Regions from separate parts of the Mesorhizobium sp. Cs1299R1N1 genome, predicted to be linked through region 3. Evidence: riboswitches for the same ligand, from Rfam matches in the RefSeq annotation. Region 3 holds a riboswitch; each other region holds the start of a gene.
The links. Region 3 has a riboswitch for thiamine pyrophosphate ahead of thiB (thiamine ABC transporter substrate binding subunit). Riboswitches for the same ligand answer to the same signal wherever they lie in the genome.

Region 1 (10,128 bases), on a different contig from region 3:
TCATGCCGGATGATGGTCGAAATCAGCGTGTTCTCCCAGGCACTGCCGAAGCCGCCATAAGTCAGACCATCCAGATCCTTCGGACTTTTGATCTCGCTGCGCGCCGCATTGAACACCAGCCGGCCTGTCTCGGACCGCACGACGGCATAGACACCCTTCAAGTCGGCCCCAGCGGTCCTCTGGGTGAACAGGCTGATGGTGCCGTTGATGCCGAAATCGGCGACGCGGTTGGCGACAAGCGTGCCGGCACCGGTATCGCTATAGGGCAGGATGTCGACCTCGAGGCCGGCCTCGCGATAAAAGCCCTTGTCGCGGGCGACGAACAGCCCGATGTGGTTGGTGTTGACCGTCCAGTCGAGCGCGACGGTAACCTTCCGCGTTGCCGCGAAGGAGCGGCTCGATCCGGTGATCAGCGGTACGCTGCCGGCAAGGGTGAGCAGCAGAGCTTGCCTGCGCGTCAAGTCAGTCATGGTCATGTCCTTTGGATGGCTGGAGGTTGAGTAAAATATCGAGGATTTCGGCCTCGAGTGCCCCGGCCTGCCGTGTGGCGGTGCTGGTCGGATCACGCGGGCGCGGCAGCGGCACCTTGATTTCGCGCACGACATGGGCCGGCCGCGCGGACAGCACATAGATGCGGTCGGACAGGAACACGGCTTCGCGCACATCATGGGTGATCAGCATCGCCGTCCAGCGATGATGCCGCCACATCTGTTCGAGCCAGCGCTGCATGGCCGCCCGGGTCAGTGCATCGAGCGCGCCGAACGGCTCGTCGAGCAGCAACATGTCGCGTTCCTGCACGACAGTGCGCAGCAGCGCCGCGCGCTGGCGCATGCCGCCCGAAAGCTGCGCTGGAAAATGCCGCTCGAATCCGGCAAGCCCGAACTCGGCAAACAGCGGCGCGACCCGCGTCCGCGCCGCCTTGCGGCTGACGCCTTGCACCTCGAGCCCGAGCGTCGTGTTGTCGAGGATGCGCCGCCACGGCATCAGCGCGTCGCGCTGCGGCATGAAGGCGAAATGCCTGCCGTGATCGTCGAGCGGCGCGCCGTCGAAGAACATCTCACCCTCGGCATGCTCGGCGCCGGTCAAAAGCTGGAACAGCGTCGACTTGCCGGCACCCGAAGGCCCAAGGATCGAGACGAATTCGCCGGCATCCACGCGCAGTGAAATGTCGGCGAGCACTTCGAGCCCGCCAAAGGCCTTGCGCATATGCCGCAATTCGAGCCGGCTCATGCTTGCGGGCCTTTTCCGGCGGCTTGCCTGCCAGCGGCTTGTTCCCAGGGCATGGCAAGACGCTGGAGCAGCGCCGTCAGTCCGAACAGGACGAGGGTGAGCGCGGCGCTGACGCCGACGGCGGCGAGCACCAGGTCGGGACGGAAATTGTTCTTCGCGTTGAGCATGTAGATGCCCAGCCCTTTGGCCGCGCCCGCATATTCGGCGAAGATGGCGCCGACGACGGCGTAGGTGATGGAGATCTTGAGGCCCGCGAAGAAATAAGGCAGCGCCGAAGGCAACCGTGCCAGCATGAAGACCCGCCAGCGCCCTGCTCCCATGGCGCGCAGCATCTGGCCGATCTCGACCTCGGTCGCCTCGTAGCCCTGTACGAGGGCCACCAGCATCGGGAAGAAGGTGACCAGCGCCACCAGCATGATCTTGGGCGTCAGCCCGAAACCGAACCAAAGCACCACCAATGGCGCGATGGCGACCAGCGGCAAAGTCTGGCTGACGATAAACACGGGAAACAGCGCGCGCCGCAAAGGCTGGAAGAAGTCGACCAGCATCGACAGCGCGAAGGCGGCGCTGAGCGAACAGGCAAAACCGATCAGCGTGGCGCGGATGGTGGGAATGGCATTGTCGAGCAGCGCGTCACGATTGAGCATCGCCTGTTCGAAGACGCGCGAGGGCGCCGGCAGAACCGTCGGCTTGATGCCGGAATGGTTTGCGTAGAGTTCCCAAGCCACGAGCACCAGACCGATCGTTATCACGGCCGGCGCTGCCTGGGCGAAGAAGCCCGCGAGTTGACGCGGGTTGAATGACGATGAAACCACGAGAGGATAACCTTGACGGCGCGCGCGCTTCGGCGCGAGCGGTTCAGACGGCAGTGGGACTGTTGGCCGAAACCGTGACGTCGAGGGTTACGTGGCCGGCGCCTGGCCCGAAGCGGCAGAACGCTTCATCGAGCGCCGAGAAGATCGCGCCGGCATCGCCGCGCAGCTTGGTGCAGAAATTCTTGGAGCGATCGTAGACGCCGGACTGCTTCAGGAAATCGATGCAGCCATAGATCTCGTCCATGTGATCGTCCGTGCCCATCACATAGAGCGAGAACTGCGCGGCCGCTGGCTGGCCAGTGACGGGCGCGCCGCGCACGGCGGTGATGGCCGCTTGCTTGCGTGGTCCGAGTGGCCCGGCGGGTCCGCCGAACGTGTCGGAGCGGCAGATTGGATCGTCCGGCTCCCCCGGACAGCCACGCGAAATGGTGGCCGACAGCACGCAATGCTTGCCGCTGCCGGACGCAGCCACGAAAAGGTCGCGCAGCGCCGGGAACAACACCTCGGGGGGCCCGACCAGCAGGGTCGAGATGTCGTCGGTCTCGATCCTGAGCTTGTCGCGATACGGATCGAGCGCGCCGAGCGCACCAAGGATGACGCCGACAAAATCGTCGGCCATTGGATATAGGGAAACCTGTGCACCTGAAAACATCGCCCGCCTCGCTCCGCTGGTATTACCCAGATCAGCTTCTAGGGTCTGTGGGCTTGCCGCCCCCGTCTCAGCCCCGACCGTACGGAGCACCCCTGTGGATGGCGGCGTTAAAGCACCATTCGATCGGTTGGGGAAGCTGTTTTTTCAGCAAGCTGCGCCAAAAGCATTGCGCCAGCGCAGACGCAACCGGGTGCCGCCGGCTCGGAAATTTGTCTGAAACCTTCGCAATGCCGAGGGGTTGTCCCACCAGACGCAATCGCAGGAAAAGTGTGAAGCGGTTTCTGGCCGGAATTGCGTCAAAACAAAGAGATAGAGCGGTCAGTTGCTTCCGCGAAGCCCGTGAACCGCTCTGGCGACGAATTCATAGAAATGGAGACAAACCATGCTTATGAAAATCCTCGCGGCTTCGGCCTTCACCATTGCCCTTGCAACATCCGCCATGGCGCAAAGCAATAGCGCAGCCGGCGCGGATCGGCCCGGCGGCAGCGGCAAGTCGGTCACTGTGGACCCAGCTACCCCCAATACAATCGATCCGGGCGCAACCAACAGCACGACCATCGCGCCGGGTGACATGAATTCCAACGCGGACCAGAATTGCCCGAACAACCCGCAGGGCGCGCAGAGGGATGCCAATGGCAATGCGACCGAGCCGACCGTTAACGACAGCAACTGCGGGAAATAGTTTTCGAAGCATGGAAATCGCGGACTGAGGTTCCGCGATTTCCATGCGCATCGATTTCAGTGTCCGCCACGACCGGCCGGCGGCACCCCTCGCGCCGATTCGAACTGTCAACCGCCGGACGGTGGTTAACACCGCTATTGATATGGTCTTGTGGCAACCAGCGGGAGCTTCTGCCCGCCGCCAAAAAATCTTATGAAACTGCCTTTTCGCGAACCGGCAGTTTCCAGCTTGGCCTGATGAAATGGCAGGTGTAGCCGTTGGGATATTTCTCCAGATAATCCTGGTGCTCGGGCTCGGCCTCCCAGAACGCACCGACCGGCGCGAGCTCGGTGACAACCTTGCCGGGCCACAGGCCGGAGGCATCGACATCGGCGATGGTGTCCTCCGCCACACGCTTCTGCTCCTCGCTGGTGTAGTAGGTTGCCGAGCGATAGCTCATGCCGACATCGTTGCCCTGGCGGTTGCGCGTCGTCGGATCGTGGATCTGGAAGAAGAATTCCAGAAGCTGGCGGAAGCTGATTTTCCCCGGATCGAAGGTGATCTCGATGGCTTCGGCATGCGTGCCATGATTGCGATAGGTGGCGTTCGGCACGTCGCCGCCGCTGTAGCCGACACGGGTGGCGAGGACGCCCGGGAAGCGCCGGATCAGATCCTGCATGCCCCAGAAGCAGCCACCGGCAAGCACTGCACGTTCGCTCGAAGTCGCCATGTAACGTCTCCTCAAAAGGCAATCCCAGGAAAAGTGTAGCGGCTTTCCCCGGGGAATTGCGCGACATCAAATTTGGATATCCCCATAAATGGGCATTGTCGCCTGGTTCGTCCAGTCAGACGAGCGGCCATTCGGTCATACCGATGGAAGGCGCCCCTAACGAACCGGCGCATGACACTGCCCGCCTTAGACGCGCGGATGCCGGGTCCGGCTGCTGGCGGCAACCGGCAGATATCGCGTACCAGGCGGAATGGCGGCAAAACTGATCGCTACCGGCGGCGCCTCGCGCGACCAGTTGAAAAGAACCGTCTTGACCGGGATGTTGTCCAACCATGCCCGCAACTGTGGCGGCACGCCATGACCACGCCAAATCATCAGCATGCCATGGTCGCGCAACCGCTGCCTCGTGATCCAGGGTGCGAACCGCATATCGAGGTCGGTGAAGATCGACGGCTTGTCATAGGCATTGAGGCCCGCCAGCATGGCAAGATTGGTGTCGCCACCGACGATGTCGAGCTGGCCGGGCGCCGCCGCGTGCCAGATTGCCTCGGCCTCGTCCGAGATCGGCTGCGCGGGCCAGCAGACGGCGTCCATGCGCCCGCGCACATTGCAGTCCGTCCAGCGGATTGCCGCATAGGCGCCCGACATGGTGACGATGCAGATGAAGGCGCAGATCGCCAGCTTTCGCATCTCGACGGCGCCGAGCCGGTGACCGAGAAAGGCCAACGCTACGATGCCGACAAGATTGTACATCGGCGCGCCCCAGGCCTCGCCGGCGCCGGTGAACAGCGAGGCCACCATGACCAGCGCCGCGGGCCCAAGCCCCATCCATAGGAGATAGACGAGCGTGCCGCGCTCGACCGGCTCTTGCGGGGCTGGTGAGCGCCGCAAGAGCCCTGATAGCGCCAACACCAGGAGAAAGCCGGAAAATCCGGCGATCTGGACGCCGATATAGTAGAGCCGCGCACGGTGCTCGCTCACCCACGCATCGCGGCCGGCGAAATAGGTCAGCGGCAGGAAATCCATGCGGTAGAGTGCGATGGCCAGCGGCGCGGCGACCACGAGAAAAACGGCCAGGCCAAGCCATGGCCAGGGTGTCGCCAGCCGGCTGCGCGCGCGCGGCTCGTACAGCAGCCAGAGAGCGCCGAAAGCGAGCAGCAGGCCGGTAGAGAACTTGGCGTAGAGCCCGACGCCGGACACCAGTCCGAGCGCCAGCCACCAGCCTGGCCCGTCGCCGCGGCCGGCGCGCCACAATAGCCAGCAGATCGCGGCCCAGAACGGCATCTGCGCATAGTCGTGATTGAATTGCGGCGTCGGCCAGCCGAAGAAATATATCGATGGCATCAAAAGCACGGCAGCCAGCGCGCGCCGTTGTCCGAGCATGTCGCGGGCCAGCAGATTGACCAGGACGAAGGTGGCCGAAATCGTCAGCTGAGCGAGCAGATATTGCGGCCAGCGGAACGATCCGGTCAGAAGATGGCTGGTCTCGAGCAGCCAGCCGGGCAGTTGCGGATGCTTGTAGGTTAAAAGCACCCATTCGCGGCCCCACATGAAGCCTTCCACGACATCACCGGGCGGTGCGGGATTGATGAGTGTTGGCACCACCGTCCAGCACAGGGTCTGCGCCAGGCACAAAAGCGCCAGCAAACCCCAGGGGTGCCGAAGCAGGGCGGACCAGACCGACGACGAGTCCAGTTCCACGGCAGGCAGCCCTGCCGGCATCCAACGATCGATGGAGTCGTCAATTCCCGCCATGCGGCGCTTAGACCACATCGCCTGGTTTGCCGAACAGCCCCAAACATCAAAGCTTACAAAAAAGTATACTTGCAGGTCATTGCAAGACCAAGATTGAGCGGGATCTACGGTCTCTCACTGCCGTCGCCGGGCAGAACAGCCCGCACACTGATCCCACTTGAACATCCCGGATACTCGATGCGTCACCAGCATGCCGTCATCCACCACCGCGCGCTCGACTTCTGGCTGGCGCGCGCGGCGGTCCTTGTCATCATCTGCCTGCAGCTTCTGGTCATCAACGATCTTTCGTTCGGCCCCCGCTGGCTGGCGCCGGCGCTGGAGGCCGCCCTGCTCGTACCCCTGTCCGTAGCCACCGCCTGGACGCAGGTCGCCACCCAGAAAGCGGTCGAGGAGGAGCACTGGTATCTGGTTGGCCGGTTTCGCGTCATGATCCGCAGGACGGCCCTGGTGATGACCGGCCTCGTCAGCGTCATGAATTGCGGCTCGCTGGCGCTTCTGGTGCGTGCCTTGCTGGCCGGCCATGCGGGCTCCAGCGGCCAGACGCTGCTGGTCGACGCGCTCAACATCTGGGTCACCAACGTGATCGTCTTTGCCTTGTGGTTCTGGAGCACCGACCGGGGCGGGCCGCCGACCTGCGGCCTCGTCACACGCGCCCATGCCGATTTCCTGTTTCCGCAAATGACCCTGAGCGACCGCGAAATCCGCGACTGGCTGCCGGGCTTCGTCGACTATTTCTTCCTCGCCTTCACCAATGCGACCGCGTTTTCGCCAACCGACACATTGCCGCTCTCCCAACGCGCCAAGCTGCTGATGATGGCCGAGGCCATGATCTCGCTGCTGACGATCGCGCTGGTCGCGGCCCGCGCCGTTAACATCCTGGCTTAGGACTTGCCAAGGTATCTGGCCGAAACGCAAAAAATAGCCGCCCGGCGAACCGGAGCGGGCTATTGATTGTCTGCGATGGCTGTCGCTAGTCTTGCCATGGCTGTCGCTAGTCTAATGGCACTGCAACGCAGGTGGGCATCCGCCATCCTCAATCGGCGCCGAGGTCATATTCGAAGACCACCTGGTCGCGCAGCGGGATGCCATCCACGAGCATACCTTCGGGATAGCCGGTCGACGGTCCGAAAGCGTCCCGCACGATCCGGCTCATCCGAAAGCCCTGCAATTGGTAGAAGCGCAGATTGCCAATGTCGCAGCTTGCCGTCGAGACAATCAGGCGCTGGCCCCCGCGCTCGCGGCAACGAGTGATTGCCGCGGCCACGAGAAGCCTGCCCAGTCCCTCACCTTGCCGCGCTTGAGTGACGGCGATGCTCTTGAGTTCGAAGGCGCCGGTATCGCCGGTATCGATGATCTGCGCGTGGCCGACGATTTCGCCGCCCTCGCGAGCAACCAGCACCTCGCCCTCATCGATATAGCGGTAGATCTGCATGGCCGAATCGTCGGCAAGGGCAAACAGCGACAGCAGCGCCTCGCGGTCCCCGTCATATCTCTCAATCTGCATCCACAAGCCTGTGCCGGACCAATGCCGCCGCGAACTCGGCAGCCTTGCATTGGGATATAGCAACTGCCGTCGAGCAGCCACAAACGCAAAAAGCCCGCCCCGGCGCGAGCCAAGGCGGGCTTTGGCTCGACCGAGCCGCGGATTCTCAACGCCGGGCAAGGCCCGGGATCATTCCTTCGCCGCTGGCCTGAACTTCCGCACAATCACCTCGAACAATATATCCGAGATCCACATGGCGCAGACGCCGATGAGGAAAGCAGCCGCCAGCGTTGTCGTGTCGTCACTGGCCAGCGGCAGCCCGGTGGCGCGGGCATACTGGACCACGGGCAGCGTCAGATAGGCCGCGGCGAGCGCGCCGCAGATTGGCGACGCCACCATCTCGCGCAGCTTGTAGCGATGACGCGACAAAGCCCGCAGGACGCCGCCGGCAAGACCGGCGGCAACCACCGGCCCCTTGATGCCGAGCAGGTCGAACAGATCGTGCATCATTTCACCGCCCTCGCAACGAGAAACCCGAAGATCGTTCCGGCGCTGAAAATGGTCACGCCGCCAAGCAGCAGGACCGAGCCCATCGGAAGGAAGATGACGGTCATGGCTTCCATCCGCACAGTCTTTCGCCCTTGCGGTTGTGCGCCAGCAACGCCTTGACCTCGGCATCCGACAGCGCGTCGATCGCGGCCGCCGACAGGCGCAGCGGGCCCGACACCGCGCAAAATCCGCCCTTGGCGGTGGTACAGCCAACCAGCGCGGCCACGGCGGAGGCGAGCATCAATCCCTTGCCCATGATTTGAGCTCCTTTCGGGCGGTGGCGGCGGGCAGCGCACCGATGTCGTTCTGGACCTGGTCGGCAACCTCGCGCGCCTCGGCTTCGGTGGCGGCCTGTCGGGCGCGCTCCGCCCGTTCGCCGGCCAGCCGCTGACGAACTCCCCAGCCGAATGCCGCCAGTATCGCGGCACCAACGCCCAGAATGGTCGGATTGGTGAGCAGGAGATTAAGCAGCGTGTTCATCGGTTTGGCTCATCCTTCACCAGGTAGCCGACGGCAAAGACCGCGATCGGCAGAAGCGTCGCCCATGTCTCGGCGTCATACCAGGAAGGCCAGACATTGCGCACGAAGACGCCGGAAACAGAGATGGCCGCGGCAGCAATCGTGGCAGCCGTCAGCTTGTTGGTTGGACGGATAGTCGGCTGGGTGACGGTGGCCATGGTCAAAACATCCCTTCAAGGGCGATAGCGATATGGCGCCAGGCGGCGAGGACGATCAGGCAGGCGGCGATGATCCCGCCTGTCTTCGCGGCCATCGGCATCCCCGAACTGTCAGGCGCCGGCGACGCCGGCCTGGGTGCCGGCGCATTGCCCTCGGGCATCGCGGCCTTGGGCGGAGCCGCTTCCGGCGCCGACTTTGCGGGCTGCGCGGACACGGCCGCCGGCGCCGACATCAGCAAGGCCTGCGACCGCACCGACTTGACCCGGTCCGACCAGCCGCGCCCGAATGTCGCCCATGTCGGCAAGCGTTGCAGGAACGCCAGCCGTCCATCGCAGAGCTGGTCGATCACGACGCCGGCCGGTCTTGCCCTGGCCGCGGCGAGCGTGGCTGGCCCGATGCGGCCATCCTGGGAGACGCCCAGGGTTGCCTGCAGGTATTTGGCCGCCCTGCCCGGGCCGCTGTTCACGGCGAAATCGAAGACAGCGTAGTCGACGCCGTCGGGCAGTTCCGCGCCGGCCACGGCATCCCAGTAGAAGCGGCGGTAAACCGTGGCCACCTGTTCATCCCCGATCTTGCGCAGATCGGCCTTGCTGCCGTCGGCTTTCACGTAGCGGCGGAAGTTGGCGAGTGTGACGCCCTTCATCGTGGCGCCGCCCGGATCGGCCGGATTGTCCGACCAGCCGCCCTCGGATTTCAAGACGAGCGCAAGCGCCCGCGCGAAGTTGCGGTCCATGGGGATTTCCTTTTATGGTCAGGAGATGCAGTTCACAGTGGACGGCGTGGCCGTGAAGCGAACCGATGTTCAGGCCGGAACCTTTGATAAGGCAGCGGCAACGCTGGGCCGGTAACGGCTGGGCAGGGAGCCGACTTCAGGCGAATGGGTCCGGGTGACGCAGTTTGTCAGCGGGCGCACGAACTGCTGGCGGTTGATTGCGCAAGGAAGCGGATGAGCTATTTCACTTCGATGGTCACGCTCAGGCAATCAGAGCGGATCACGGCAGCTTTGCAGTCTTCTTGGCCGCAATGGTCTTCTTCGTCTGGCTTGGTCAGGAAGAACATCTCGGGCTGAGCAAGGACGGCCCCCTAATGCGTATGTTACGGTCGAAGATGGGGTGGACGTGTCCGGCGTCCCTATCATGAGCCGCTGGTCGGGTGACCGCTGGCAATACCGGAAAATGACCAAGGATGAGGCTGACCACCTCAAAAACCTGGTCGGCGCGCCCTGAGAGCGAAAGGGCAGTCGGCATTTCTAATTTAGGCGGGCACCGGCTCACGCGCCACAATTCCACTCGATCCCTTGGCCAGACGCGCAAGCCATGCGCTTTTGTTGATAGGCTGTTCAATTAGATTGAAGCTGAGAAACCCGACCAGCACCGCCACACAGACGAATGCAACGCCGTAGATTGGGGCTGGCAGTCTATTGATCAGATCGCCAGCAACAAGCCACGCAGCGATTGTTGCGAAAAGCACCTGATGCCATAGGTAGAGCGAGTACGAAGCATCTCCTAGCGCGATCCATCCTTTCGAGAACGTCCACATCTGCCTGATTTCGAGGGCGACGAAACCATAGACGAT
Region 2 (10,128 bases), on a different contig from region 3:
AGACGGTGCAGGCTGACGGGGAAAGCCTGCTGACCTATTTGATCGACATGGCTTATCTGGAGGCCAGCGATCGAATTAGGTCGAGCTGGGCCGTGCAAAGCGACAATGGCAAGTCTGACGCCTAACTGGCGACACAACCATCTGTTAGGTGCGAGGAAGCGGACCTGTGGAAACTTTCAAGGTTGAGGAGATGGATGGCGCAAAAGCAATCCGTAGCGTGTCAGTCGACGCACAATGCCATGTGCACGCGGCCATGAAAGTGATACCGCGACCGCTCCAGCTTGATCGAGGACCTGGTAGGCTGTGGATACGAGTAACTGACGCCAATCGTAGCTCTCGAGCCTTCTATTATGGAGACTAACCGATCCACCTCACTCTCGTTCTCACACTCACTCTCTCTCAAGTCGCTTGATATTGTTGCTATGGCGTGCGGCCTATTTTCTTAGGGTAGCGGCGGGTTACGACTTGTTCGAACGCTGGAAATCTGGCGGGACCGGAGATCAGACGTGTTTGTTCTGGATTTCCTAACCGGTGAGCGGCAGCTTTTGGTCTTCGAATATCCGGTCGATCCGCTCATTGAGCCGTCGGGTTCGCGCCATGGATGGCCGCTAGCGTCCCGCGTACGCGGCCGGCCACGGCATCACCGATCTGCTCGCTCTTCGGTTGTGGTCTGGCGCCCGTCGCGATTTGATTGAGCCGTTCAGCCTTGGCCCCGGTGAGGCGTCCATGCATCCACGCGCCGGCGGCGCCAATCATGCCGGCGCCCACCGCGAGGATGGTGGGGTTGGACAATAGGAATGCGAGTAGAACGGTCATGAGAACGTTCCCCAGAGCATCAAAATAACCACCCAGCAGAGTTTGCAGGAGATGTGCAGAGATTGGTCCATATTGTAAGAAATCCGCCCCATGCACTTCGCATCGTCGATGAGGCCGTGAACGACGAATTCAGCGATACCGAGCGCGAGACTGCCGGTTATCAGCCCGACGATCCCGCCGTGGATTGCCGCATGAGGGAGAAGGCCATGATACCAGGGCACGCCCGGAATCGGGTTGGCGCGGTTCTTGGCCCTGGCAAGGAAGTCGCCCTGAAGCGGATAGTCAGCCAGCGCGTGACCGGCCAGAAGAAGCGCGATCGTGGTCAGTAGCGCGGTCATCTCACTGCACCTTGCCTGTCTTGAGGTTGCTGGCCGAGAGTGGGATCAGTCCCGCGGCGCGCATTCGGTCAGTGCGCCCGCTAGTCAGGTTGCTTTGGCCGTTGGTTGAGCGCGATGCAGCGCATTCACCCAGTCAGGAAAGTCACTCACCTGGTAAATCGGCCCACTGCCCACCGGGGAAAGCGTAGTTGTGTTCAAAGCCTGGAACACGAGCCTGGCAGTGCATGGCGCCGCCTTGCATTTCCATCGGCTTGCGCCAGGTGTCGCCTTTACAAAATTCATGATCACGTTCTTTCGCAACAAACCCTGTAGGGCTTTTTTCGTAACCGGTCGTGCGCGGGTTTGAGCGCGCGAGACCACAGGCGCGTGCGCTCATCTAAATTTTGATGAGACCGAGCGCCCGAAGGACATGGATGTGTGCCAAGACTAGATTTCCAAAACCTGACGGGTCGCGAGAAAGCTCGCTATTCGGTTCGCGCTTCGGCCTCTGGCCCGTGATGTTCGAAGGAGATGGGGGACGACGACTGGGAGCCCCGCCACTGTTCAGCGCGATCAAGCGCAGCCTACCCGCGATGCACTCCGGCGAATTCCTTTGCGGAAGCCTCATCCCGCCGGGCAATCCAGAGCGAAAATCGCCAGCCTGCTCGGGAACTCTCGGCAGACAGGTATCTTGATGAGAAGCAGCCCATTATCGCCGCTATTGCAATCAGGCTCGAAGAGCTATGCGGTAACGGGGCTCAACCTGCGGGAGCTTTACGACCTGGAGCCGCCGAGCGCGCTTGGTCCGACTCTGGAGGTCGCGGTTATGTCGGTCTTACATCGATGCGGCCTCGGACGGGCACGCCTTGAATCGGCGCTCGGGGCGGGACGAACGCGGCTTATGAGTTGCCCCGTGGCCTGGCCAGGACGTGTACCGGACCGACGTGGGGAGAGCTAGACAACCACCTGCGTGCCGATCTCGACCACACGTCCGGTCGGGATCTGGAAATATTCCGTCGCATCCGCCGCCGTGCGCGCCAGGCCGATGAACAGCCGGTCCTGCCACACCGGCATGCCGGAATTGGGCGAGGCCTTGAGCGAACGCCGCGACAGGAAGAAGGACGTCGTCATGATGTCGAACTTCCAGCCCTGCTTGCGGCAGATCGACAGCGCGCGTGGAATGTTGGGCTGTTCCATATAGCCGAAGGTCAGCGTCACCCGCATGAACAGCTCGTTGACCGTCTCCATCTTGACGCGCTCGCTGTCGGGCACCACGGGCTGCGGGGCGGTCACCACCGAAAGGATGACGTTCTGCTCGTGCAGCACCTTGTAGTGCTTGAGGCTGTGCATCAAGGCGGTCGGCGCGCTGAGCGGATCGCTGGTCAGGAACACCGCGGTGCCCGAGACGAGCTGCGGCTTCTTCTTCAACAGGTTGCCGGCGAGGACATCGAGCGGGATCTCGTTGCGGCGCGTCTTGTTGAAGAGATAGCGGCTGCCGCGCACCCAGGTCCACATGCCCAGCACGATGGTGAAGGCCACGACCAGCGACGCCCAGCCGCCTTCGAACACCTTGACGATGTTGGAGGCGAAGAAGCCGACATCGATGAAGGCGAACAGCACGGTCAGCGGGATCGCCACCGACAGCTTCCACTTCCAGATACGGGTCATGACGACATAGAGCAGCACCGTCGTCACCAGCATGTTGCCGGTTACCGAGATGCCGTAGGCGGAGGCGAGCTTGCTGGATTCGCCGAAGCCGACCACCAGCATCACCACCACCAGGGCCAGCAGCAGGTTGACACGCGGCATGTAGATCTGACCGGACTGCTTTTCCGATGTGTGCAGGATCTCCAGCCGCGGCAGCATGTTGAGTTGCACTGCCTGCCGGGTCAGCGAAAAAGCCCCTGAAATGACCGCCTGGCTGGCGATGACGGTAGCCGCCGTCGCCAGCACCACCATCGGGATCAGCGTCCAGCCCCCGTTCATCTCGAAAAACGGATGGCCGACCACACCTTTGTTCGCAAGGATGAAGGCACCTTGCCCGGCATAGTTCAGCAGCAGGCAGGGAAACACGATCGTCAGCCAGGCCAGCACCATGGGCTTGCGGCCGAAATGGCCGAGATCGGCATAGAGCGCCTCACCGCCAGTGACGGCAAGGAAGACCGCGCCGATGGTGACGGAGGCGACGCCTGGCGAATGGATCAGGAAGGCGACGATGTAGTACGGGCTGATCGCCCACAGGATTTCCGGATCGGCGATGATGTGGTTGAGGCCGGACAGGCCGATAGCCAGGAACCAGACAGCGGTCACCGGCCCGAACACCAGACCGACGCCGCCCGTGCCGAAGCGCTGTACCGCGAACAGCATGGCGAGAACGACCAGTGTCAGGGGCACGACATAAGGCTGGAACGTCGGCGTGACGACATCCATGCCCTCCACCGCCGACAGCACGGAAATCGCTGGCGTAATGACGGCATCGCCGAAAAACAGCGAGGCGCCGATGATGCCGATGCCGAGCATCACCGCCGAGCGCTTCGGAAAGCTGCCGCGCGCCAGCGCCATCAGCGACAGCACGCCACCCTCGCCGCGGTTGTCGGCGCGCAGCACGAACATGATGTATTTTACTGTAACTGTGATCGTGAGCGACCAGATGATCAGCGACAGGACGCCGAGAATATCTGTGCGATCAGCGACGTTGCCGCCCGACGAGGCATGCAGCGCTTCGCGGAGCGCATAGATCGGGCTGGTGCCGATATCGCCATAGACCACACCGAGTGCGCCAAGCATCAACAACTCAGTATTTTGAGACGAGCCGGGATGTCCCGCTAGTTCCTCAACGTCACAACTGTTGGCAGAATCCACGACAGCCATTCGTATGCTTCCCACGGGTGCTGTGCTCTACGGCCAACGCAATTCTGCATTTCCGAGGCACGCGTCCTTGCGACGGGTAGCCTCGGCCGATTGGGCGGTGCGACAAGGAGAGGGAGGAGCTCGCTGCACTGCCGCTATCGGCCGAGGCGTCTGGAAATTGCCAATCGGGACTGCCATGTTGAAGTCGGCTGGCATGTCACCAGCCCATTACTCCATCAACCAGCAAATTAGCAATTTTTAAGATTTAACTATGGATGAAACAAGATTACGTCATTAAACTGATGTCGATTGAACTGCTATGCCGAAGTAATATTTTCATTAAGTCACGAGTTCCTGGATATTATCGAGCTACAACTATCAACGAGCAATTTATGAAAGTCAATATCTTCATGGTTTCAGATGTAGCATTTCGATCGGTTTGTCATAGACCATGAGCATTTCACCGCCCCCCGCGACTACAGAATCGAGCGCGGACCGAGCCGGTCCGAGTCCTGTTTATACAACCCTTCCTTCTGGCTTCGACCTACCGCCCTGGACCGAATGCGCTTGACAAAAGGCCACCGGCTCGGTCCAATTGACCCATTCACCAGGGGAGTCCCGGCAAGGGGCTGAGATACTGCTGGCTTTCGCGGCGCAGTGACCCGTTGAACCTGATCCAGTTCATACTGGCGTAGGGACGGTGCAAGCGCTTTGCGGGAGTTCATCCCCGAAGACCTGTTTCGAACAGGTCGACCAAGGTGTCTTTTCATCCTTCCGGCACAGAACTGGGTCTCCATTGCAAATGAGCAAAGGAGCCTCAAATGAATGCCTTGACCCCCGCAGTTTCGACGGGACCGCTACCCGCCTCACGCAAGATACACAAGCAAGGCACCCTCCACCCGCAGATCAGGGTGCCGATGCGCGAAATCTCCGTCCACCCGACCGCCGGCGAACCGCCTGTGACGGTCTATGATCCATCCGGCCCCTACACTGATCAAACGGTCGAAACGAGTATAGAGAAAGGCCTCGCCCGGCTTCGGCACGAATGGATTACGGCTCGTGGCGATGTCGAATTCTACGATGGCCGCGACATCACGCCGGAAGACAACGGATTTGCGACTGGCGCGCGCCTGACGCCGGAATTTCCCATTCGCAATCGGCCGCTCAGGGCCAACGCAGACAAGGCGGTGACCCAGCTTGCCTATGCCCGCGCCGGCATCATCACGCCCGAAATGGAATTCGTCGCCATTCGCGAGAACCTTGGACGCGAAAGCCTGCGCGGCAAGCTGCAGCGGGACGGCGAGGCCTTCGGTGCGGCGATCCCCGATTTTGTCACGCCGGAATTCGTGCGTGACGAGGTAGCGCGGGGGCGGGCAATCATTCCCGCCAACATCAACCATCCCGAAAGCGAGCCGATGATCATCGGCCGCAATTTCCTGGTCAAGATCAACGCCAATATCGGCAACTCTGCTGTCACCTCCTCAATGACTGAGGAGGTCGAAAAGATGGTCTGGGCGACCCGCTGGGGCGCCGACACGGTCATGGATCTGTCGACCGGTCGCAACATCCACAACATTCGCGAATGGATCGTTCGCAACTCGCCGGTGCCGATCGGCACCGTGCCGCTCTACCAGGCGCTGGAGAAGGTGGGCGGCATCGCCGAGGACCTGAACTGGGAGGTCTATCGCGACACGCTGATCGAGCAGGCCGAGCAGGGCGTCGACTATTTCACCATCCACGCCGGCGTTCGGCTGCATTACATTCCACTCACGGTCGAGCGGGTTACCGGCATCGTCAGCCGGGGCGGTTCGATCATGGCGAAATGGTGCCTGCACCATCACCGGGAAAGCTTCCTCTATGAGCATTTCGAGGAGATCTGCGACATCGCCAGAGCCTATGACGTCTCATTTTCGCTCGGCGACGGACTTCGTCCGGGCTCGATCGCCGACGCCAATGATGCCGCGCAATTCGCCGAACTGGAGACGCTTGGCGAACTGACGAAGATCGCCTGGGCCAAGGACTGCCAGGTGATGATCGAGGGCCCGGGCCACGTTCCCATGCACAAGATTAAGGAGAACATGGACAAGCAACTCGCAATCTGCGGCGAAGCACCTTTTTATACCCTCGGGCCGCTGACGACGGACATCGCCCCGGGTTACGACCACATCACGTCCGGCATCGGTGCGGCCATGATCGGCTGGTTCGGCACCGCCATGCTCTGTTATGTGACGCCGAAGGAGCATCTCGGTCTGCCGGACCGCAACGACGTCAAAACCGGCGTCATCACCTACAAAATTGCCGCGCACGCGGCCGACTTGGCGAAAGGCCACCCGGCGGCGAAAACCAGGGATGATGCCCTTTCTCGCGCCCGTTTCGAGTTCCGCTGGGAGGACCAGTTCAACCTGTCGCTCGATCCGGAAACCGCGCGTTCCTTTCACGACGAGACCTTGCCCAAGGAGGCGCACAAGGTCGCGCATTTCTGCTCGATGTGCGGGCCGAAATTCTGCTCGATGCGCATCTCCCACGACATCCGCGCCGAAGCGCAGAAGGAGGGGATGGCGGCGATGGCGGAAAAATACCGCGCGGGCGGCGATCTCTATATGCCGGTGAGTGACACCACGCCCGAGGTGCCGGAGCCGTCATGAGGGTGCTGGTCAAGGGGGCCGGCGTCGCCGGCCTCACCGCGGCCTTCGAGCTCACCACTCGCGGCGCGGCGGTCACCGTCGCTGAAATCGGGTATGATCTCGGCGGCAGCGCATCGTGGTTTGCCGGCGGCATGCTGGCGCCCTGGTGCGAGCGCGAAAGCGCGGAGCAGCCTGTGCTGGACCTCGGACGCGGCGCCGCCGAATGGTGGGATGCCGTGCTGCCAGGTCAGGTGACGCGGGCCGGAACGCTGGTTGTTGCAACGCGGGATGCGGGCGAGCTTGACCGCTTCGCAAGCCGCACCTCGAGCCATCGCTGGATCGATGAGGAGGAAATCGCGCGGCTGGAGCCCGACCTCGCCGGCCGTTTTCGCCGCGCCCTGTTCTTCGCCGGCGAGGCGCATCTCGAGCCGCGCACTGCAATGGCAGCGCTTCACGAAAAGCTCGTCGCGATGGGCGTCGACTTCCGCTTTGCCACGGACGCCCGGCAGCTTTCCGGATTCGACCGTGAGATCGACTGCGTGGGAATGGCGGCGGGCGATAAGAGGCTGCGCGGCGTTCGCGGCGAAATGCTGATCCTGCACACACCCGATATCTCGCTGTCGCGCCCGGTCCGGCTGCTGCATCCGCGCTTTCCGCTCTATGTGGTGCCGCGCCCCGATCACCGATTCATGGCCGGCGCCACGATGATCGAGAGCGATGACAGCGGTCCGGTCACGGTCCGTTCGATGATGGAACTTCTGAGCGCGGCCTGCGCGCTCCACCCGGCCTTTGGCGAAGCCTGCATCATTGAGACAGGCGCCGGTGTTCGCCCAGCCTTTCCTGACAACCTGCCGCGTGTCGAGGCCCATGGAAGCACCGTCGTGGTCAATGGGCTTTATCGCCATGGTTTTCTGCTCGCCCCAGCCATGGCGCGCCAGGCGGCCGAAATTGTCTTCAGTCACGACAAACCCGTGGAGCTTGCTCATGAAACTGACCGTCAACGGCGAAGTGCTTGAGATTGACGCCACGACACTGGCGGCACTGCTTGCCGACCTCGATTATGAAGGCGATTGGCTGGCGACAGCCGTCAACAGCAACCTTGTCCACAAGGCCAGGCGGGCGGAATTCCAGTTGAGCGACGGCGACCGGATCGAGATCCTCTCGCCGATGCAGGGAGGCTAGCATGTTCGAGCTTTTCGGGACGCCACTTCCCTCCCGGCTGCTTCTCGGCACGGCGCAATATCCTTCGCCGGCCATCCTTGCTGATGCGGTCAAGGCGTCGGGCACCTCCGTGGTGACCGTCTCCTTGCGGCGTGAGATGGCGGGCGGCAGGGCCGGCGAAAAATTCTGGTCGCTGGTTCGATCGCTCGGCACGAAAATCCTGCCCAACACTGCTGGCTGCCACTCCATCAAGGAAGCGGTCATGACTGCGAACATGGCGCGCGAAGTGTTCGGGACGAGTTGGATCAAGCTCGAAGTGATCGGCAACCATGATACGTTGCAGCCAGACGTGTTCGGCCTGGTCGAAGCCGCTCGTATCCTGTCCGAAGATGGTTTTGCGGTTTTCCCTTACACCACCGACGACCTCGTCGTTGCCGAACGGCTGCTGCACGCGGGCTGCAAGGTTCTGATGCCGTGGTGCGCGCCGATCGGTTCCGCCCTCGGGCCGGTCAACATCCCGGCGCTGCGCTCGATGCGCGGACATTTCCCCGGCGTCCCGCTGATTGTGGATGCAGGGCTCGGACGACCGTCGCACGCGGCAACCGTGATGGAGCTCGGCTTTGACGCCGTGCTCCTGAACACGGCGGTCGCCAAGGCGGCCGATCCGGTCGGCATGGCGGGTGCGTTCGGCAAGGCGGTCGATGCCGGATATGAGGCTTTCAAATCGGGAATGCTCGATCCGCGCGATGTTGCCGTGCCATCGACGCCGACATTCGGCCGGGGGGTCTTTTCATGAAGCTCGATCCCTTCTACCTGATCGTCGACAGCGCTGCCTGGATCGAACGGCTGGTGCCGCTTGGCGTCAAGCTGGTGCAGTTGCGCATCAAGGACAGGGATGAGGCCACGCTGCGGACGGAAATCCGCCGCGCAAACGACGTCTGCACGATCCATGGTTGCCAACTGATCATCAACGACTATTGGCGGCTGGCCATCGAGGAAGGCTGCGACTTCGTCCATCTCGGCCAGGAGGATTTAGCTGCGGCCGATCTGCTAGCGATTAAATACGCTGGATTGAAGCTCGGGCTTTCGACCCACGATCACACTGAACTGGAAACGGCGCTGGCGGCCGAGCCGGACTATGTGGCGCTGGGACCCATTTATCCGACCAGCCTCAAGAAGATGAAATGGGCGCCGCAAGGGCTCGAACGGATCAGCGCGTGGAAGCGACAAGTTGCACCGATTCCGTTGGTTGCCATCGGCGGCCTCAACCCTGACCGGCTCGACAGTGTCTTCGAGGCTGGCGCAGACTGCGCGGCAGTGGTCACCGACATCACGCTGAATGCCGATCCCGAAGCGCGCACGCAACAATGGATCGAGAAGACAAACCGATGGCGCTAAGGCAAGAGCCGCACGTGCTTGTCGTGGGGGGATCGGACTCCAGCGGGGGTGGCGGCGTTGCACGCGATATTGAGACGATCTCTGCCGTCGGCGTGCGCACCTGCCTTGCCGTCACCGCAGTGACGGTGCAGACCCACGATGCCGTCATCGCAATCCATCACCTGCAACCCGGGCTGGTCGCCGACCAGATGCGCGCAGCATTGCGGGCCAACAAGGTGTCGGCCATCAAGATCGGCATGCTCTCAACCGGGCGGGTCATTGTCGCGGTCGCGGCCGTGCTCAGCGAATATCCATGGATACCGGCTGTACTCGACCCTGTACTGGCTTCCTCTTCGGGCAGGCCACTGCTGGAAGCGAAAGCGATCGGCGCCATGAAGCGGGATCTCATGCCGCTCTGCCGGCTCGTCACGCCAAATCTCATCGAGTTGGCGGCCCTTGTCGGATCGGAACTGGCAGCAGACGAGGATGACGCGCTCCAGCAGGGAAAAAGATTGCTTGCAGCCGGGCCGCAGGCGTTGTTGCTCAAGGGTGGCCACGCGACGGGACCGCGATCAACAGATATTTTGCTGAGCTCCAACCAAGAATCCATTCGCTTCGAGGCACCGCGTGTTGCCGGAACGATGCGCGGGACGGGATGCATGCTGGCCAGCGCGATCGCCGCGCATCTGGCCAATGCGAGATCGCTTCACGACAGCGTGGTCGAAGGCAAGCGATTCGTCCTCAACAGACTTAAGGAGAATTCTGCCGGGTGACTCTATAATCACCCGAGCTCGCATGGAGGAGATTGTGCTTGCCTCCATGCGCCGGCCCCGGGAGATTGTACACTTCGCTGATTGCGCACATTGAGCATCATTCCTCGACGTCACACCTCCCCTTCGGACCATGAGGTGCAAAGGTAAGCCGAGGGCTGACGGCCAGTTGTTTCGACGCCCGGCTTTGGAATGGCGCGAGTACCCGACAAG
Region 3 (10,128 bases):
CTCCATGTCGAGATCGTTGGTCGGCTCATCGAGCACCAGAAGGTTCGCCGGCCGCGCCAGCACGCGCGCCAGGATCAGCCGTGCCCGCTCACCGCCGGACAACTCGCGCACCGGCGTACGCGCCTGTTCCGGCTTGAACAGGAAATCCTTCATGTAGGAGACGACATGGCGCTGCTCGCCATTGATGACGAGGTTCTCGCCGCGCCCATCGGTGAGATATTGCGCCAGCGTCTCCTGCGGGTCGACGGCCTCGCGCTTCTGGTCGAGCGTGGCGATTTCCAGATTGGTGCCGAGCCGCACCGATCCTGCGTCCGGCGCCAATTCGCCGGTCAGCATCTTCAGGAGCGTCGTCTTGCCGGCTCCGTTCGGCCCGACAAGACCGACGCGGTCGCCGCGCTGGATGCGGGTCGAGAACCCCTTGACCACGGTGAGATCACCAAAGCTCTTCTCGATGTTCTTGGCTTCGATCACCAGCTTGCCGGATTCGGCGGCGTCGCTTGCCACCATGGTCGCGGAGCCTTCGGCGCCGCGATGGCCGCGAAAGCGCTGGCGCATGGTCTGCAGTTCGCCCAATCGGCGCATGTTGCGCTTGCGCCGCGCCGTCACGCCATAGCGCAGCCAGTGCTCCTCGCGCACGATCTGGCGGCCGAGCTTGTGCTGCTCGCGCTCTTCCTCTTCCAGCACTAGGTCGCGCCATTCCTCGAAATGGCCAAAGCCCTTGTCCAGCCTGCGGGTCTGGCCACGGTCGAGCCAGACGGTGGCGCGCGACACGCGTTCAAGGAAGCGGCGGTCATGCGAAATGACGATGAGCGCCGAGGAAGTCCGGACGAGCTCCTCTTCCAGCCATTCGATGACAGACAAATCGAGATGGTTCGTCGGCTCATCAAGTAGCAGGATGTCGGGCTCTGGCGCCATGACACGGGCAAGCGCGGCGCGCCTGGCCTCGCCGCCGGACAGGTCGCCTGGCCGTTCCTCGCCCGACAGGCCGAGATGCTCCATCAGATAGCTGGCGCGGTAGGGATCGTCGGCTGGCCCGAGCCCGGCTTCGACATAGGCCCGCACGTTCGCAAAGCCGTCCATGTCGGGCATTTGCGGCAGATAGCGCACTGTCGCGGAAGGCTGGCGGAACACCTCGCCGTCCTGCGGTTCGATCAGGCCGGCGGCGATCTTGAGCAGCGTCGACTTGCCGGACCCGTTGCGGCCGACCAGCGCGATCTTGTCGCCGGTCGACGCGGTCAAGGCGGCGCCGTCGAGCAGCGGCGTGCCGCCAAAAGTCAGTTTTATCCCGTCGAGATTGAGAAGAGGCGGGGCCATGTCAGCTTTCAGGCAATGGATAGGGATGGGCGAGCAGCAGCGCTCGGCCATGGCCAAGCGCGACGTCGAGGCGGCCCTTGACCTCGTTGGAAATGGTCAACGACGAACCGAAAGCCACCTCGACCTTGTCGAGCGGCCATTTGGCGCCGGTGACGGTCAGGCCGGAGAGTTCGGAGAAGCCAAGGATCGAAAACAGCGTGCCGTCGGCATAATCGAAGCTGGCCCTGCCGAGCAGCAAGGGGACAGCTTCCTCGGCACCGCTGGTCAGAAGCACATCCGTTCCGGCCTCGGCCAGCCGCAGGCCAAGCGCCAGGTGCAGGAAGGCGTGGTCGGCGCGCTTGCCGCCGAAGGCGCCCGCCAGCACAAGGCGCGTCGCCCCGCGTTCAAGGGCTGCCGCGATCGCCAGTTCGCCGTCGGTCTTGTCCTTTTCCGCCGGGAAGGTCTGCCTGGGCACGGCGGCGAGATCTTCCGGCAGATCGGCTGGTACGGAATCGAAATCACCGACCCACAGTTCCGGCACAAGGCCCAGCATCCGCGCATGGCCGATGCCGGCGTCGGCGGCGATGACGCGCGAGCCTTCGACCTGGCGGTCGAGCCGGGGCGTGCGGATGAGGTCGCCGCCAAGCAGGATGGTGAATGTGCTCATATCCCGTCGCCCTTACCAGCCCGGCACTGGAAACGGAAGGCGGCAAACTCCCACTTGCGTGTCCCATCGGCCGGGCTTATGTGTCGAAACGCTCTAACGGGGTGCCGGACGCGACTTTCGCGGGCCGGCTGAGAGGCAGTCTCGCCAACCCGCTGAACCTGATCCGGTTTGTACCGGCGGAGGGATTAGACGTTTCGGACAATCCGACGCCTCAATTCCTTTCAACGCAAACGAAGGAGGCGCCGATGCGCACGCTTTTATATTCCCTCATCGCGGCCACGGTAGTGACCCTGTCCGGGCCGGCTTTGGCCAAGGACAAGCTCACCGTCTACACCTATGAGAGCTTCACCGCCGACTGGGGTCCAGGCCCGGTGGTGAAGAAGGAATTCGAAGCCGAATGTGGCTGCGATGTCGAGTTCGTCTCGGTCGCCGATGGCGTGGCGCTGCTCAACCGCGTCAAGCTGGAAGGCGCTTCGACCAAGGCCGATATCGTGCTCGGCCTCGACACCAATCTCACCGCCGATGCCAAGGCGTCGGGCCTGTTCGCGCCGCACGGCGCGGTGAGCGATGTCAATGTGCCGGGCGGCTGGAGCGACGATACTTTCGTCCCCTTCGACTATGGCTATTTCGCTGTCGTCTACGATACCGAAAAACTGAAGACGCCGCCGAAAAGCCTGAAGGACCTGGTCGAGGGCAGTGCCAATGACAAGATCGTCATTCAGGATCCGCGCACGTCGACGCCCGGTCTCGGCCTGCTGTTGTGGGTGAAGTCGGTCTATGGCGACAAGGCGCCGGAAGCCTGGGCCAAGCTCAAGGCCAAGGTGCTGACCGTGACGCCGGGCTGGAGCGAGGCCTATGGCCTGTTCACCAAGGGCGAGGCGCCGATGGTGCTGTCCTACACCACCTCGCCGGCCTACCACATGGTCGCCGAGAACACCGAGCGCTACCAGGCGGCATCCTTCGAAGAGGGCGAGTACCTGCAGATCGAAGTCGCCGGCATCACCACGACAGGCGCCAAGAACCCGCTGGCGGCCAAGTTCATGGCTTTCATGACCGGGCCGAAATTCCAGGACGCCATCCCGGAGACCAACTGGATGTTCCCGGCCGGCAAGACCGACAAGCCGCTCAACCCTGCCTTCGACAAACTGGTCAAGCCGACCAAGACCTTGCTGTTCAGCCCCGAGGAAGTCGCGGCCAACCGCAAGGCCTGGGTGGACGAATGGCTGGCGGTGATGAGCAAGTAGGTTTTGTGGGCTAGTCTCGTGAGATGACCGCCAAGGAACACAATGTTTCCCAAGTCGACGTTGGTTCTCAGTGCAAAAACGCGCTCTGACCCCCGCATCACAGCCGGCATTGTCGCGCTTGCCGCAACCTCGCTGCTGATCGGAGGCGCTTTTGCCGGGCTGCTAGTCGAAGGCGCGCACGATTTTTCCGGCGCCTGGGCCGCCTTCGATCCTTACCTCTTCCGTGTCGTGCGCTTCACGCTCTGGCAGGCGGCCCTGTCGACGCTGCTCTCGGTCGGGCCTGCCCTGTTCGTGGCGCGGGCGCTGTCGCGGCATCCACGTTTCCCCGGCCGCGCCTTCATCCTGCAGCTCTTCGCCGTGCCGCTGGCGCTGCCGGCGATCGTCGCGGCGCTTGGCATCCTGGCGCTCTACGGCCGAGCCGGCTATTTCGCCGGCCTGTCCAACTGGGGTGGCGGCCAGGGTTGGCCGGGCATCTACGGCCTCTCCGGCATTCTCGTTGCCCATGTCTTCTTCAACCTGCCATTGGCTACCCGCCTGTTCCTGGAGGCGCTGCAAACCATCCCCTCAGACCAGTGGCGGCTGGCGAGCCAGCTCGGCATGGGAGCGCGACCGGCGTTGCGGCTGATCGAATGGCCGACGCTGCGGGCCGCCTTGCCCGGCGTCGCCGGACTTGTCTTCATGCTCTGCATCACATCCTTCACCATCGTGCTGACGCTCGGCGGCGGACCGGCCGCGACGACGCTGGAGGTCGGCATCTATCAGGCATTGCGCTTCGATTTCGATCCCGCGCGGGCTGTCGCGCTGACATTGCTGCAGATCGCGCTGACCTTTGTCGTGGTGCTGGCGTTGACCCGGCTTGGCGCCAATGTCGTCGGCGACACCAACCTGCCGGTCGCGCCGCGCCGCTATCTCTCGGTCGACAGGACTGAGGCCGTGCTGAATGCCCTGCTCATCGGGCTGGCGCTGCTGTTCGTGGTGGGACCCATGGCGGCGACCGTGGCCGCCGGATTGGGCGCCGATCTCGGCCGGCTGGCCGGTGAGGCCACTGTCCGGCAAGCGACACTGACCAGTGCCGTGCTCGCGTTCCTGTCGGCGTTGCTTTCGGTGATGCTGTCGCTGGCTCTCACAATGGCGCGGAGGGCGCTGGCATTGAACCGCCGCTCCGGCTCAAGGACACTGCTCGAACATGCCACCGATACCGGCGCCGGCTTTGTGCTGGTCGTGCCGCCGATCGTCATCGGCGCCGGCTGGTTCCTTCTGTTGCGCCATCTCGGCGATGTCTTTGCTGTCGCTCCGCTCATGGTCGTCACCGTCAACGCCGTCATGGCAATGCCTTTCGCGCTGCGCGCCGTCCGTCCCGCCTATGATGCGGCAAGCGAGCGTCACGAGCGGCTCTGCGCACAGCTCGGCATTTCCGGCTGGCCAAGACTGTGGCTGGTCGACTGGCCGTCGCTTCGGCGGCCGCTCGCCACCGCCTTTGCCTTCGCCATGGCGCTGTCGCTTGGCGATCTCGGCGTGATCGCCCTGTTCGGCAGTGATTCCGTGCAGACCTTGCCCTACCTTCTCCTGGCGCGCATGGGCAGCTACCGCACGCAGGACGCCGCCGGCCTGGCGTTGTTGCTGGGCCTTGTCTGCCTGGCGCTGGTGCTGGCAGCGGACCGGCTGGGAAAGGGGATGGCCCGCGATGTCTGACGGGGCGGCTGACGGCAAAGGGGTTGCGGTGCGGCTGGACAGGGTCTCGTTCAGTTATGGCGAGGCGTTGTTCGCCTTCGATGTCGGATTCACCGCGACGCGGATCACCGCCATCATGGGGCCGAGCGGTTCGGGAAAGTCGACGCTGCTCAATCTGGTGGCCGGGTTCGAGACGCCGCGATCCGGCCGCGTACTGGTCGGCGGGGCCGACGTAGGTGCCGAGCCGCCGGCGACGCGGCCGGTGTCGATGGTGTTCCAGGAAAACAATCTTTTCGCCCATCTTTCTGTCCAGCAAAATGTCGGGCTCGGCCGTTCGCCATCGTTGCGGTTGACCGAAGCCGACCATGCCGATATCGCGGGCGCCCTTGCGCGCACCGGCCTTGCCGGCAAGGAGAAGCGGCTGCCGCGCGAGCTTTCGGGCGGCGAGCGCCAGCGCGTCGCCCTGGCCCGCGTGCTGGTGCGTGACCGCCCGGTGCTGCTGCTCGACGAACCCTTCGCCTCGCTTGGGCCCGCCTTGCGCGGCGACATGCTCGACCTGGTTGCCAGCCTCCATGCCGAGCGAGGCATGACGGTGCTGTTCGTCACGCACCAGCCGCAGGATGCCCGCCGCATCGCGCAGAAGGTGGTGTTCCTGGACAATGGCACCATCGCTGCCTCAGGCACCTCGGATGATTTCTTTGCAGGGGCTGGGCCGGAGGCGTTCCGGCGCTATATCGGTGCCGGTGCCGGGGATGCGTTATCACGAGATATTGCCCGGAAGCGGACATAATTTACGCTCAAACCGGCTTGAGGCGATGTGGCGCTTGCTTGCCATGACTGGAGTAGTGTGGCTAGGTCCGCTCGATACCGGTCCGGCACAGGCCGTGATTTGCCTACAGCATCTGCTGCCCGCCCAGAGGGGCGCGTGACGGACGCTGTAGCAGTTTGTTTTGCGCATGCCGTGGTCATGCGCAAGGACCTGAAAGGAAGCCATTCTGGCGATCAGCGCTGACAGGCTACGAATGAATCCGCTGGCGCGGTTCCTGGCGCTGGCTGGCTTTGCCGTGGCGCTGGCAAGCTGCCAGATGTTCACGCCTCCGGAGGTCCAGGAATCCGGCTTCCAGCCATCCGACAAGCCGATCACGGTGGACAATGTCGCCGCCAACAACAAGCTTGCCGAACTCGCCAAGGCGCAGCATCCGCGCATCCTTGCAACGTATGGCGGCGAATATTCCGATCCCAAGCTTGAGCGCATGGTCGCCAAGGTGGTCGGCAATTTGACCGTGGTATCGGCCAACCCGACCCAGACCTATCGCATCACCATCCTCAATTCGCCCAACGTCAACGCCTTCGCGCTGCCGGGCGGCTATCTCTACATCACGCGCGGCCTCTTGGCGCTGGCCAATGATTCGTCCGAGCTCGCCGCCGTCATCGCGCATGAAATGGGCCACGTCACCGCCAATCACGGCCTGCAGCGCCAGCAGCTGGAGGCCGAGGAAGGCCTGGCGACCAAGGTCGTTTCCGATGTGCTCGGCGACAGCCCGACCGCCAAGGCAGCACTGATCCGCGGCAAGCTCAGGCTGGCGCAGTTCTCGCGCAATCAGGAACTGGAGGCGGACGCCATCGGCATCAAGTCGATCGGCGAAGCCGGCTACGATCCCTATGCCGCCGGCCGCTTCCTGCAGTCGATGTCGGCCTACACCGATTTCCGTTCGATCAGCGGTGCCACGGACGCCAGCCTCGACTTCCTGGCCACCCACCCCAACACGCCGCAACGCATCGATCTGGCACAGCGCCACGCCCGCCAGTTCGGCGCGCCCGGTTTCGGCACGCGCGACCGCGATTCCTTCCTCGCCGGCATAGACGGCCTGCTTTATGGCGATACGCCGGAAGAAGGCTATGTGCGCGGCGAAACCTTCCTGCATCCGGGCCTCGGCGTGTCGTTCACCGTGCCGGACGGTTTCATCATCGACAATTCAGCGGCAGCGGTTACGGCGACCGGTCCGGGCGACATAGCGATCCGCTTCGACGGCGTTTCGATCGACAAGAACCGTGCCCTGACCGATTATATCAGAAGCGGCTGGGTGGCCGGCCTTGACGACAGCACCGTCAAGCAGGAAACCATCAACGGCAATGAGGCGGCGACCGCGCACGCAGGCGCCGAAGGCTGGCAGTTCGATATCGCCGTGATCCGGGCCGGCGGCCAGGTCTACCGGTTGCTGACCGCGGCGCCATCGGCCAGCACCTCACTGGAGACGGTGGCGCGCTCGGTCAGTGGCTCCTTCCGCATTCTCAGCCCCGCCGAAAAGGCGGCACTGAAGCCACTGCATATTCGTGTGCTCACCGTACAGCCGGGACAGACCATGGGTTCGCTTGCCGCCCAGATGGTGGGAGTCGACCGCAAGCTCGACCTGTTCCGCGTGCTCAACGCGCTGTCGCCGGGGGCCGCGGTTTCGGCCGGCGACAAGGTCAAGATCGTCACCGACAAGTAAGCGCCTGTCGCGGGAATCAGGCGGCAGTCGCCATGAATTCCGGGTTCTGCTTCACCAGCGCGACCTTGAGCTTTTCCATGGCGCGGGCCTCGATCTGGCGCACGCGTTCCTTGGAGATGCCGAGCGTTTCGCCGAGAGCCTCGAGTGTGGCGCCCTCGTCGGTAAGCCGGCGTTCCTCGATGATGCGGAGTTCGCGGGCGTTGAGAGCTTGAAGCGCCTCCCTCAGCCAGAGCGAGCGGCGCGCGACGTCGATTTTGTCGCCGACAATCTCGTCGGGCAAGGGATCATCCGAGACCAGGAAGTCCATCCGCTCGGTCGCACCCGCATCGTCGGCAAGCGGCACGTTGAGCGAGGAGTCGGGCGCCGACAGGCGTGAATCCATCAACTCCACATCAGCTTCGGAAACGCCGAGCGCAACCGACACCTCGCGGTAGAGAGTCGTGTTGGAGAGCGGTTCGGCGCCGTTCGCGAGACGGGCACGCAAGCGCCTGAGATTGAAGAACAGGGCCTTTTGCGCCGAACTGGTGCCGCCGCGCACGATCGACCAGTTGCGCAGGATGTAGTCCTGCATCGAAGCGCGAATCCACCACGTCGCGTAGGTCGAAAACCGCACCTCGCGCTCCGGCTCGAAGCGGGCGGCAGCCTCGAGCAGGCCGACATGGCCTTCCTGGATCAGGTCGCCGAGCGGCAAGCCGTAATGGCGGAATTTCGAGGCCATGGAAATGACCAGCCGCATATGGGCAACGGTGATGCTGTGCAATGCGTTCTGGTCGTTGTCCTCTTTCCAAAGCAGTGCCAGCCGATGCTCCTCGTCGCGCTCGAGGTAAGGCGCCCTCATTGCCGCGCGGACCATGACCCGACCTGCCGTGTCTTCCATCATAAGGCGCTCCTTGGCTCAGGCGTGCGAATGACAAACTGGCAGGAACCGGCTTGAAATGACGGCGTCGTGCCCTAGAACAGCCAAAACTGCCGTGCGCGGGAAAGGTTCCGCTGGCGCAGGCAGGCGAGCGATGACGTCCGGGCAATTTCGGCACGGCTGCCCGGAATCCTGATGCTGCAACGCAATTCCTTTTGGAGTATTTGATTTCTGGAATTAGCCCTCTTTGAAATTTTGTTCCTTATTTTTCCGAGCTGCATCTGTCATTTTCCAACTCTCACAACATGCCTGATATCAGGCCAAGGACGGGATCACAGAAAAATGAAATGGCTGAAGTCGCTCATCATCGCCGGAACGCTGCAGGTCCTGGCGGTCGCATCGGGGCATGCCGGCGCCAATCTCGACCAGATCAAGCAGGCCGGCGTCATCAAGGTCGGTACGGAAGGCACTTACGCTCCGTTCACCTATCATGATGCATCCGGAGCGCTCGTCGGATTCGACGTCGAAATCGCCAAGGCGATCGCCGACAAGCTCGGCGTCAAGGCGCAGTTCCTCGAGGGCAAGTGGGACGGCCTGATCGCCGGCCTCGACGTCAACCGCTATGATGCCGTCATCAACGAAGTCGGCATCACCGATGCCCGCAAGGCCAAGTATGATTTCTCCGATCCCTACATCGCCTCCAAGGCGGTGCTGATCGTGCGCGGCGACAATACCGACATCAAGACTTTCGCCGATCTCAAGGGCAAGAAGTCGGCGCAGTCGCTAACCTCCAATTTCGGCAAACTGGCCGAGTCGAATGGCGCCGAACTGGTCGGCACGGACGGCTTCGACCAGTCGATCCAGCTGCTTTTGACCGGCCGTGCCGACGCCACCATCAATGACAGCCTGTCGTTCCTCGACTTCAAGAAGCACAAGCCCGACGCCAATGTGAAGATCGCCGCCCAGGAAGAGAATGCCGATTACTCCGGCGTCATCGTGCGCAAGGGCGATCCGGAGCTGGTCGCGGCCATCAACAAGGCCCTGGCCGACATCAAGGCCGACGGCACCTACCAGAAGATCGCCGACACCTATTTCGGCCAGGACGTCTCGAAGTAATTCATAAGGCGGGGCGGGTTGTCGCCCCGCAGCCCATCCAGCGGCGAGCCGTCTTTGACGGCTCGCCGCTTTTGTCGTGATATGGCTGACGCATTCGCGCTTCGATGACGCTGCCCGTCCCTTCCGGAGGATATTTCGTGCCGCACTGGCTGCAACTGATGCTGGATTCGCTGCCCTCGCTGCTGTGGGCAGCGTTGATCTTCACCGTGCCGCTGACGCTGCTGTCCTTCGTGCTCGGCCTGACGGTGGGATTGGGCGCGGCGCTCGGCCGGCTGTTCGGGCCGAAGCCGCTGGTGGCGCTCGTGCGCTTCTATGTCTGGATCTTCCGCGGCACGCCGCTCCTGGTGCAGCTGTTCCTGATCTTCTACGGCCTGCCGTCGGTCGGTATCCTGCTCGACGCCTTTACCGCGGCGCTGATCGGCTTCACGCTCAATATCGGCGCCTACACGTCGGAAATCATCCGCGCGGCGATCGGCTCGGTGCCGAAAGGCCAGTGGGAGGCCGCCTATTCGATCGGCATGACCTGGAGCCAGGCGATGCGGCGCACCATCCTGCCGCAAGCCGGCCGGGTGGCGGTGCCGCCGCTCTCCAACACCTTCATCTCGCTGGTCAAGGACACGTCGCTGGCCGCCGCCATCACCGTGCCGGAGATGTTCCAGGCGGCGCAGCGCATTGTCGCCACCACCTATGAGCCGCTCATCCTCTATGTCGAGGCGGCGATCCTCTATCTGGCGATGAGTTCGGTGCTTTCGGCCTTGCAGACTCGGCTGGAGGAGCGGCTCAACCGCT

Region 1: it holds a riboswitch for thiamine pyrophosphate, as region 3 does, so the genes downstream of both, O7A70_RS24455 (YkoF family thiamine/hydroxymethylpyrimidine-binding protein) here and thiB (thiamine ABC transporter substrate binding subunit) in region 3, are expected to answer to the same signal.
Region 2: it holds a riboswitch for thiamine pyrophosphate, as region 3 does, so the genes downstream of both, thiC (phosphomethylpyrimidine synthase ThiC) here and thiB (thiamine ABC transporter substrate binding subunit) in region 3, are expected to answer to the same signal.

Annotation. Positions count from the first base shown of each region.
Region 1 covers NZ_JAPYKR010000012.1:20,887-31,014, reverse strand. Annotated here, with positions in the region: gene O7A70_RS24470 (ABC transporter substrate-binding protein) at 1-470, opposite strand, end outside; gene O7A70_RS24465 (ABC transporter ATP-binding protein) at 463-1,230, opposite strand; gene O7A70_RS24460 (ABC transporter permease) at 1,227-1,982, opposite strand; gene O7A70_RS24455 (YkoF family thiamine/hydroxymethylpyrimidine-binding protein) at 2,089-2,697, opposite strand; TPP riboswitch at 2,688-2,801, opposite strand; gene O7A70_RS24450 (hypothetical protein) at 3,080-3,379, shown strand; gene msrA (peptide-methionine (S)-S-oxide reductase MsrA) at 3,570-4,088, opposite strand; gene O7A70_RS24440 (glycosyltransferase family 39 protein) at 4,275-5,789, opposite strand; gene O7A70_RS24435 (hypothetical protein) at 6,021-6,728, shown strand; gene O7A70_RS24430 (GNAT family N-acetyltransferase) at 6,877-7,347, opposite strand; gene O7A70_RS24425 (hypothetical protein) at 7,516-7,833, opposite strand; gene O7A70_RS24420 (hypothetical protein) at 7,937-8,131, opposite strand; gene O7A70_RS24415 (ABC transporter permease) at 8,116-8,355, opposite strand; gene O7A70_RS24410 (hypothetical protein) at 8,352-8,552, opposite strand; gene O7A70_RS24405 (glycoside hydrolase family 108 protein) at 8,555-9,286, opposite strand; gene O7A70_RS24400 (acyltransferase family protein) at 9,808-10,128, opposite strand, start outside.
Region 2 covers NZ_JAPYKR010000002.1:674,140-684,267, reverse strand. Annotated here, with positions in the region: gene O7A70_RS06645 (hypothetical protein) at 1-125, shown strand, start outside; gene O7A70_RS06640 (ABC transporter permease) at 574-816, opposite strand; gene O7A70_RS06635 (DUF3307 domain-containing protein) at 813-1,154, opposite strand; gene O7A70_RS06630 (hypothetical protein) at 1,297-1,530, opposite strand; gene O7A70_RS06625 (potassium transporter Kup) at 2,088-3,920, opposite strand; TPP riboswitch at 4,583-4,699, shown strand; gene thiC (phosphomethylpyrimidine synthase ThiC) at 4,805-6,628, shown strand; gene thiO (glycine oxidase ThiO) at 6,625-7,623, shown strand; gene thiS (sulfur carrier protein ThiS) at 7,592-7,789, shown strand; gene O7A70_RS06605 (thiazole synthase) at 7,791-8,564, shown strand; gene O7A70_RS06600 (thiamine phosphate synthase) at 8,561-9,166, shown strand; gene thiD (bifunctional hydroxymethylpyrimidine kinase/phosphomethylpyrimidine kinase) at 9,157-9,918, shown strand.
Region 3 covers NZ_JAPYKR010000014.1:1,779-11,906, forward strand. Annotated here, with positions in the region: gene O7A70_RS26490 (ABC-F family ATP-binding cassette domain-containing protein) at 1-1,314, opposite strand, end outside; gene O7A70_RS26495 (thiamine diphosphokinase) at 1,316-1,960, opposite strand; TPP riboswitch at 2,048-2,162, shown strand; gene thiB (thiamine ABC transporter substrate binding subunit) at 2,206-3,204, shown strand; gene thiP (thiamine/thiamine pyrophosphate ABC transporter permease) at 3,247-4,896, shown strand; gene thiQ (thiamine ABC transporter ATP-binding protein) at 4,889-5,665, shown strand; gene O7A70_RS26515 (M48 family metalloprotease) at 5,898-7,367, shown strand; gene O7A70_RS26520 (RNA polymerase factor sigma-32) at 7,384-8,247, opposite strand; gene O7A70_RS26525 (amino acid ABC transporter substrate-binding protein) at 8,566-9,339, shown strand; gene O7A70_RS26530 (amino acid ABC transporter permease) at 9,477-10,128, shown strand, end outside.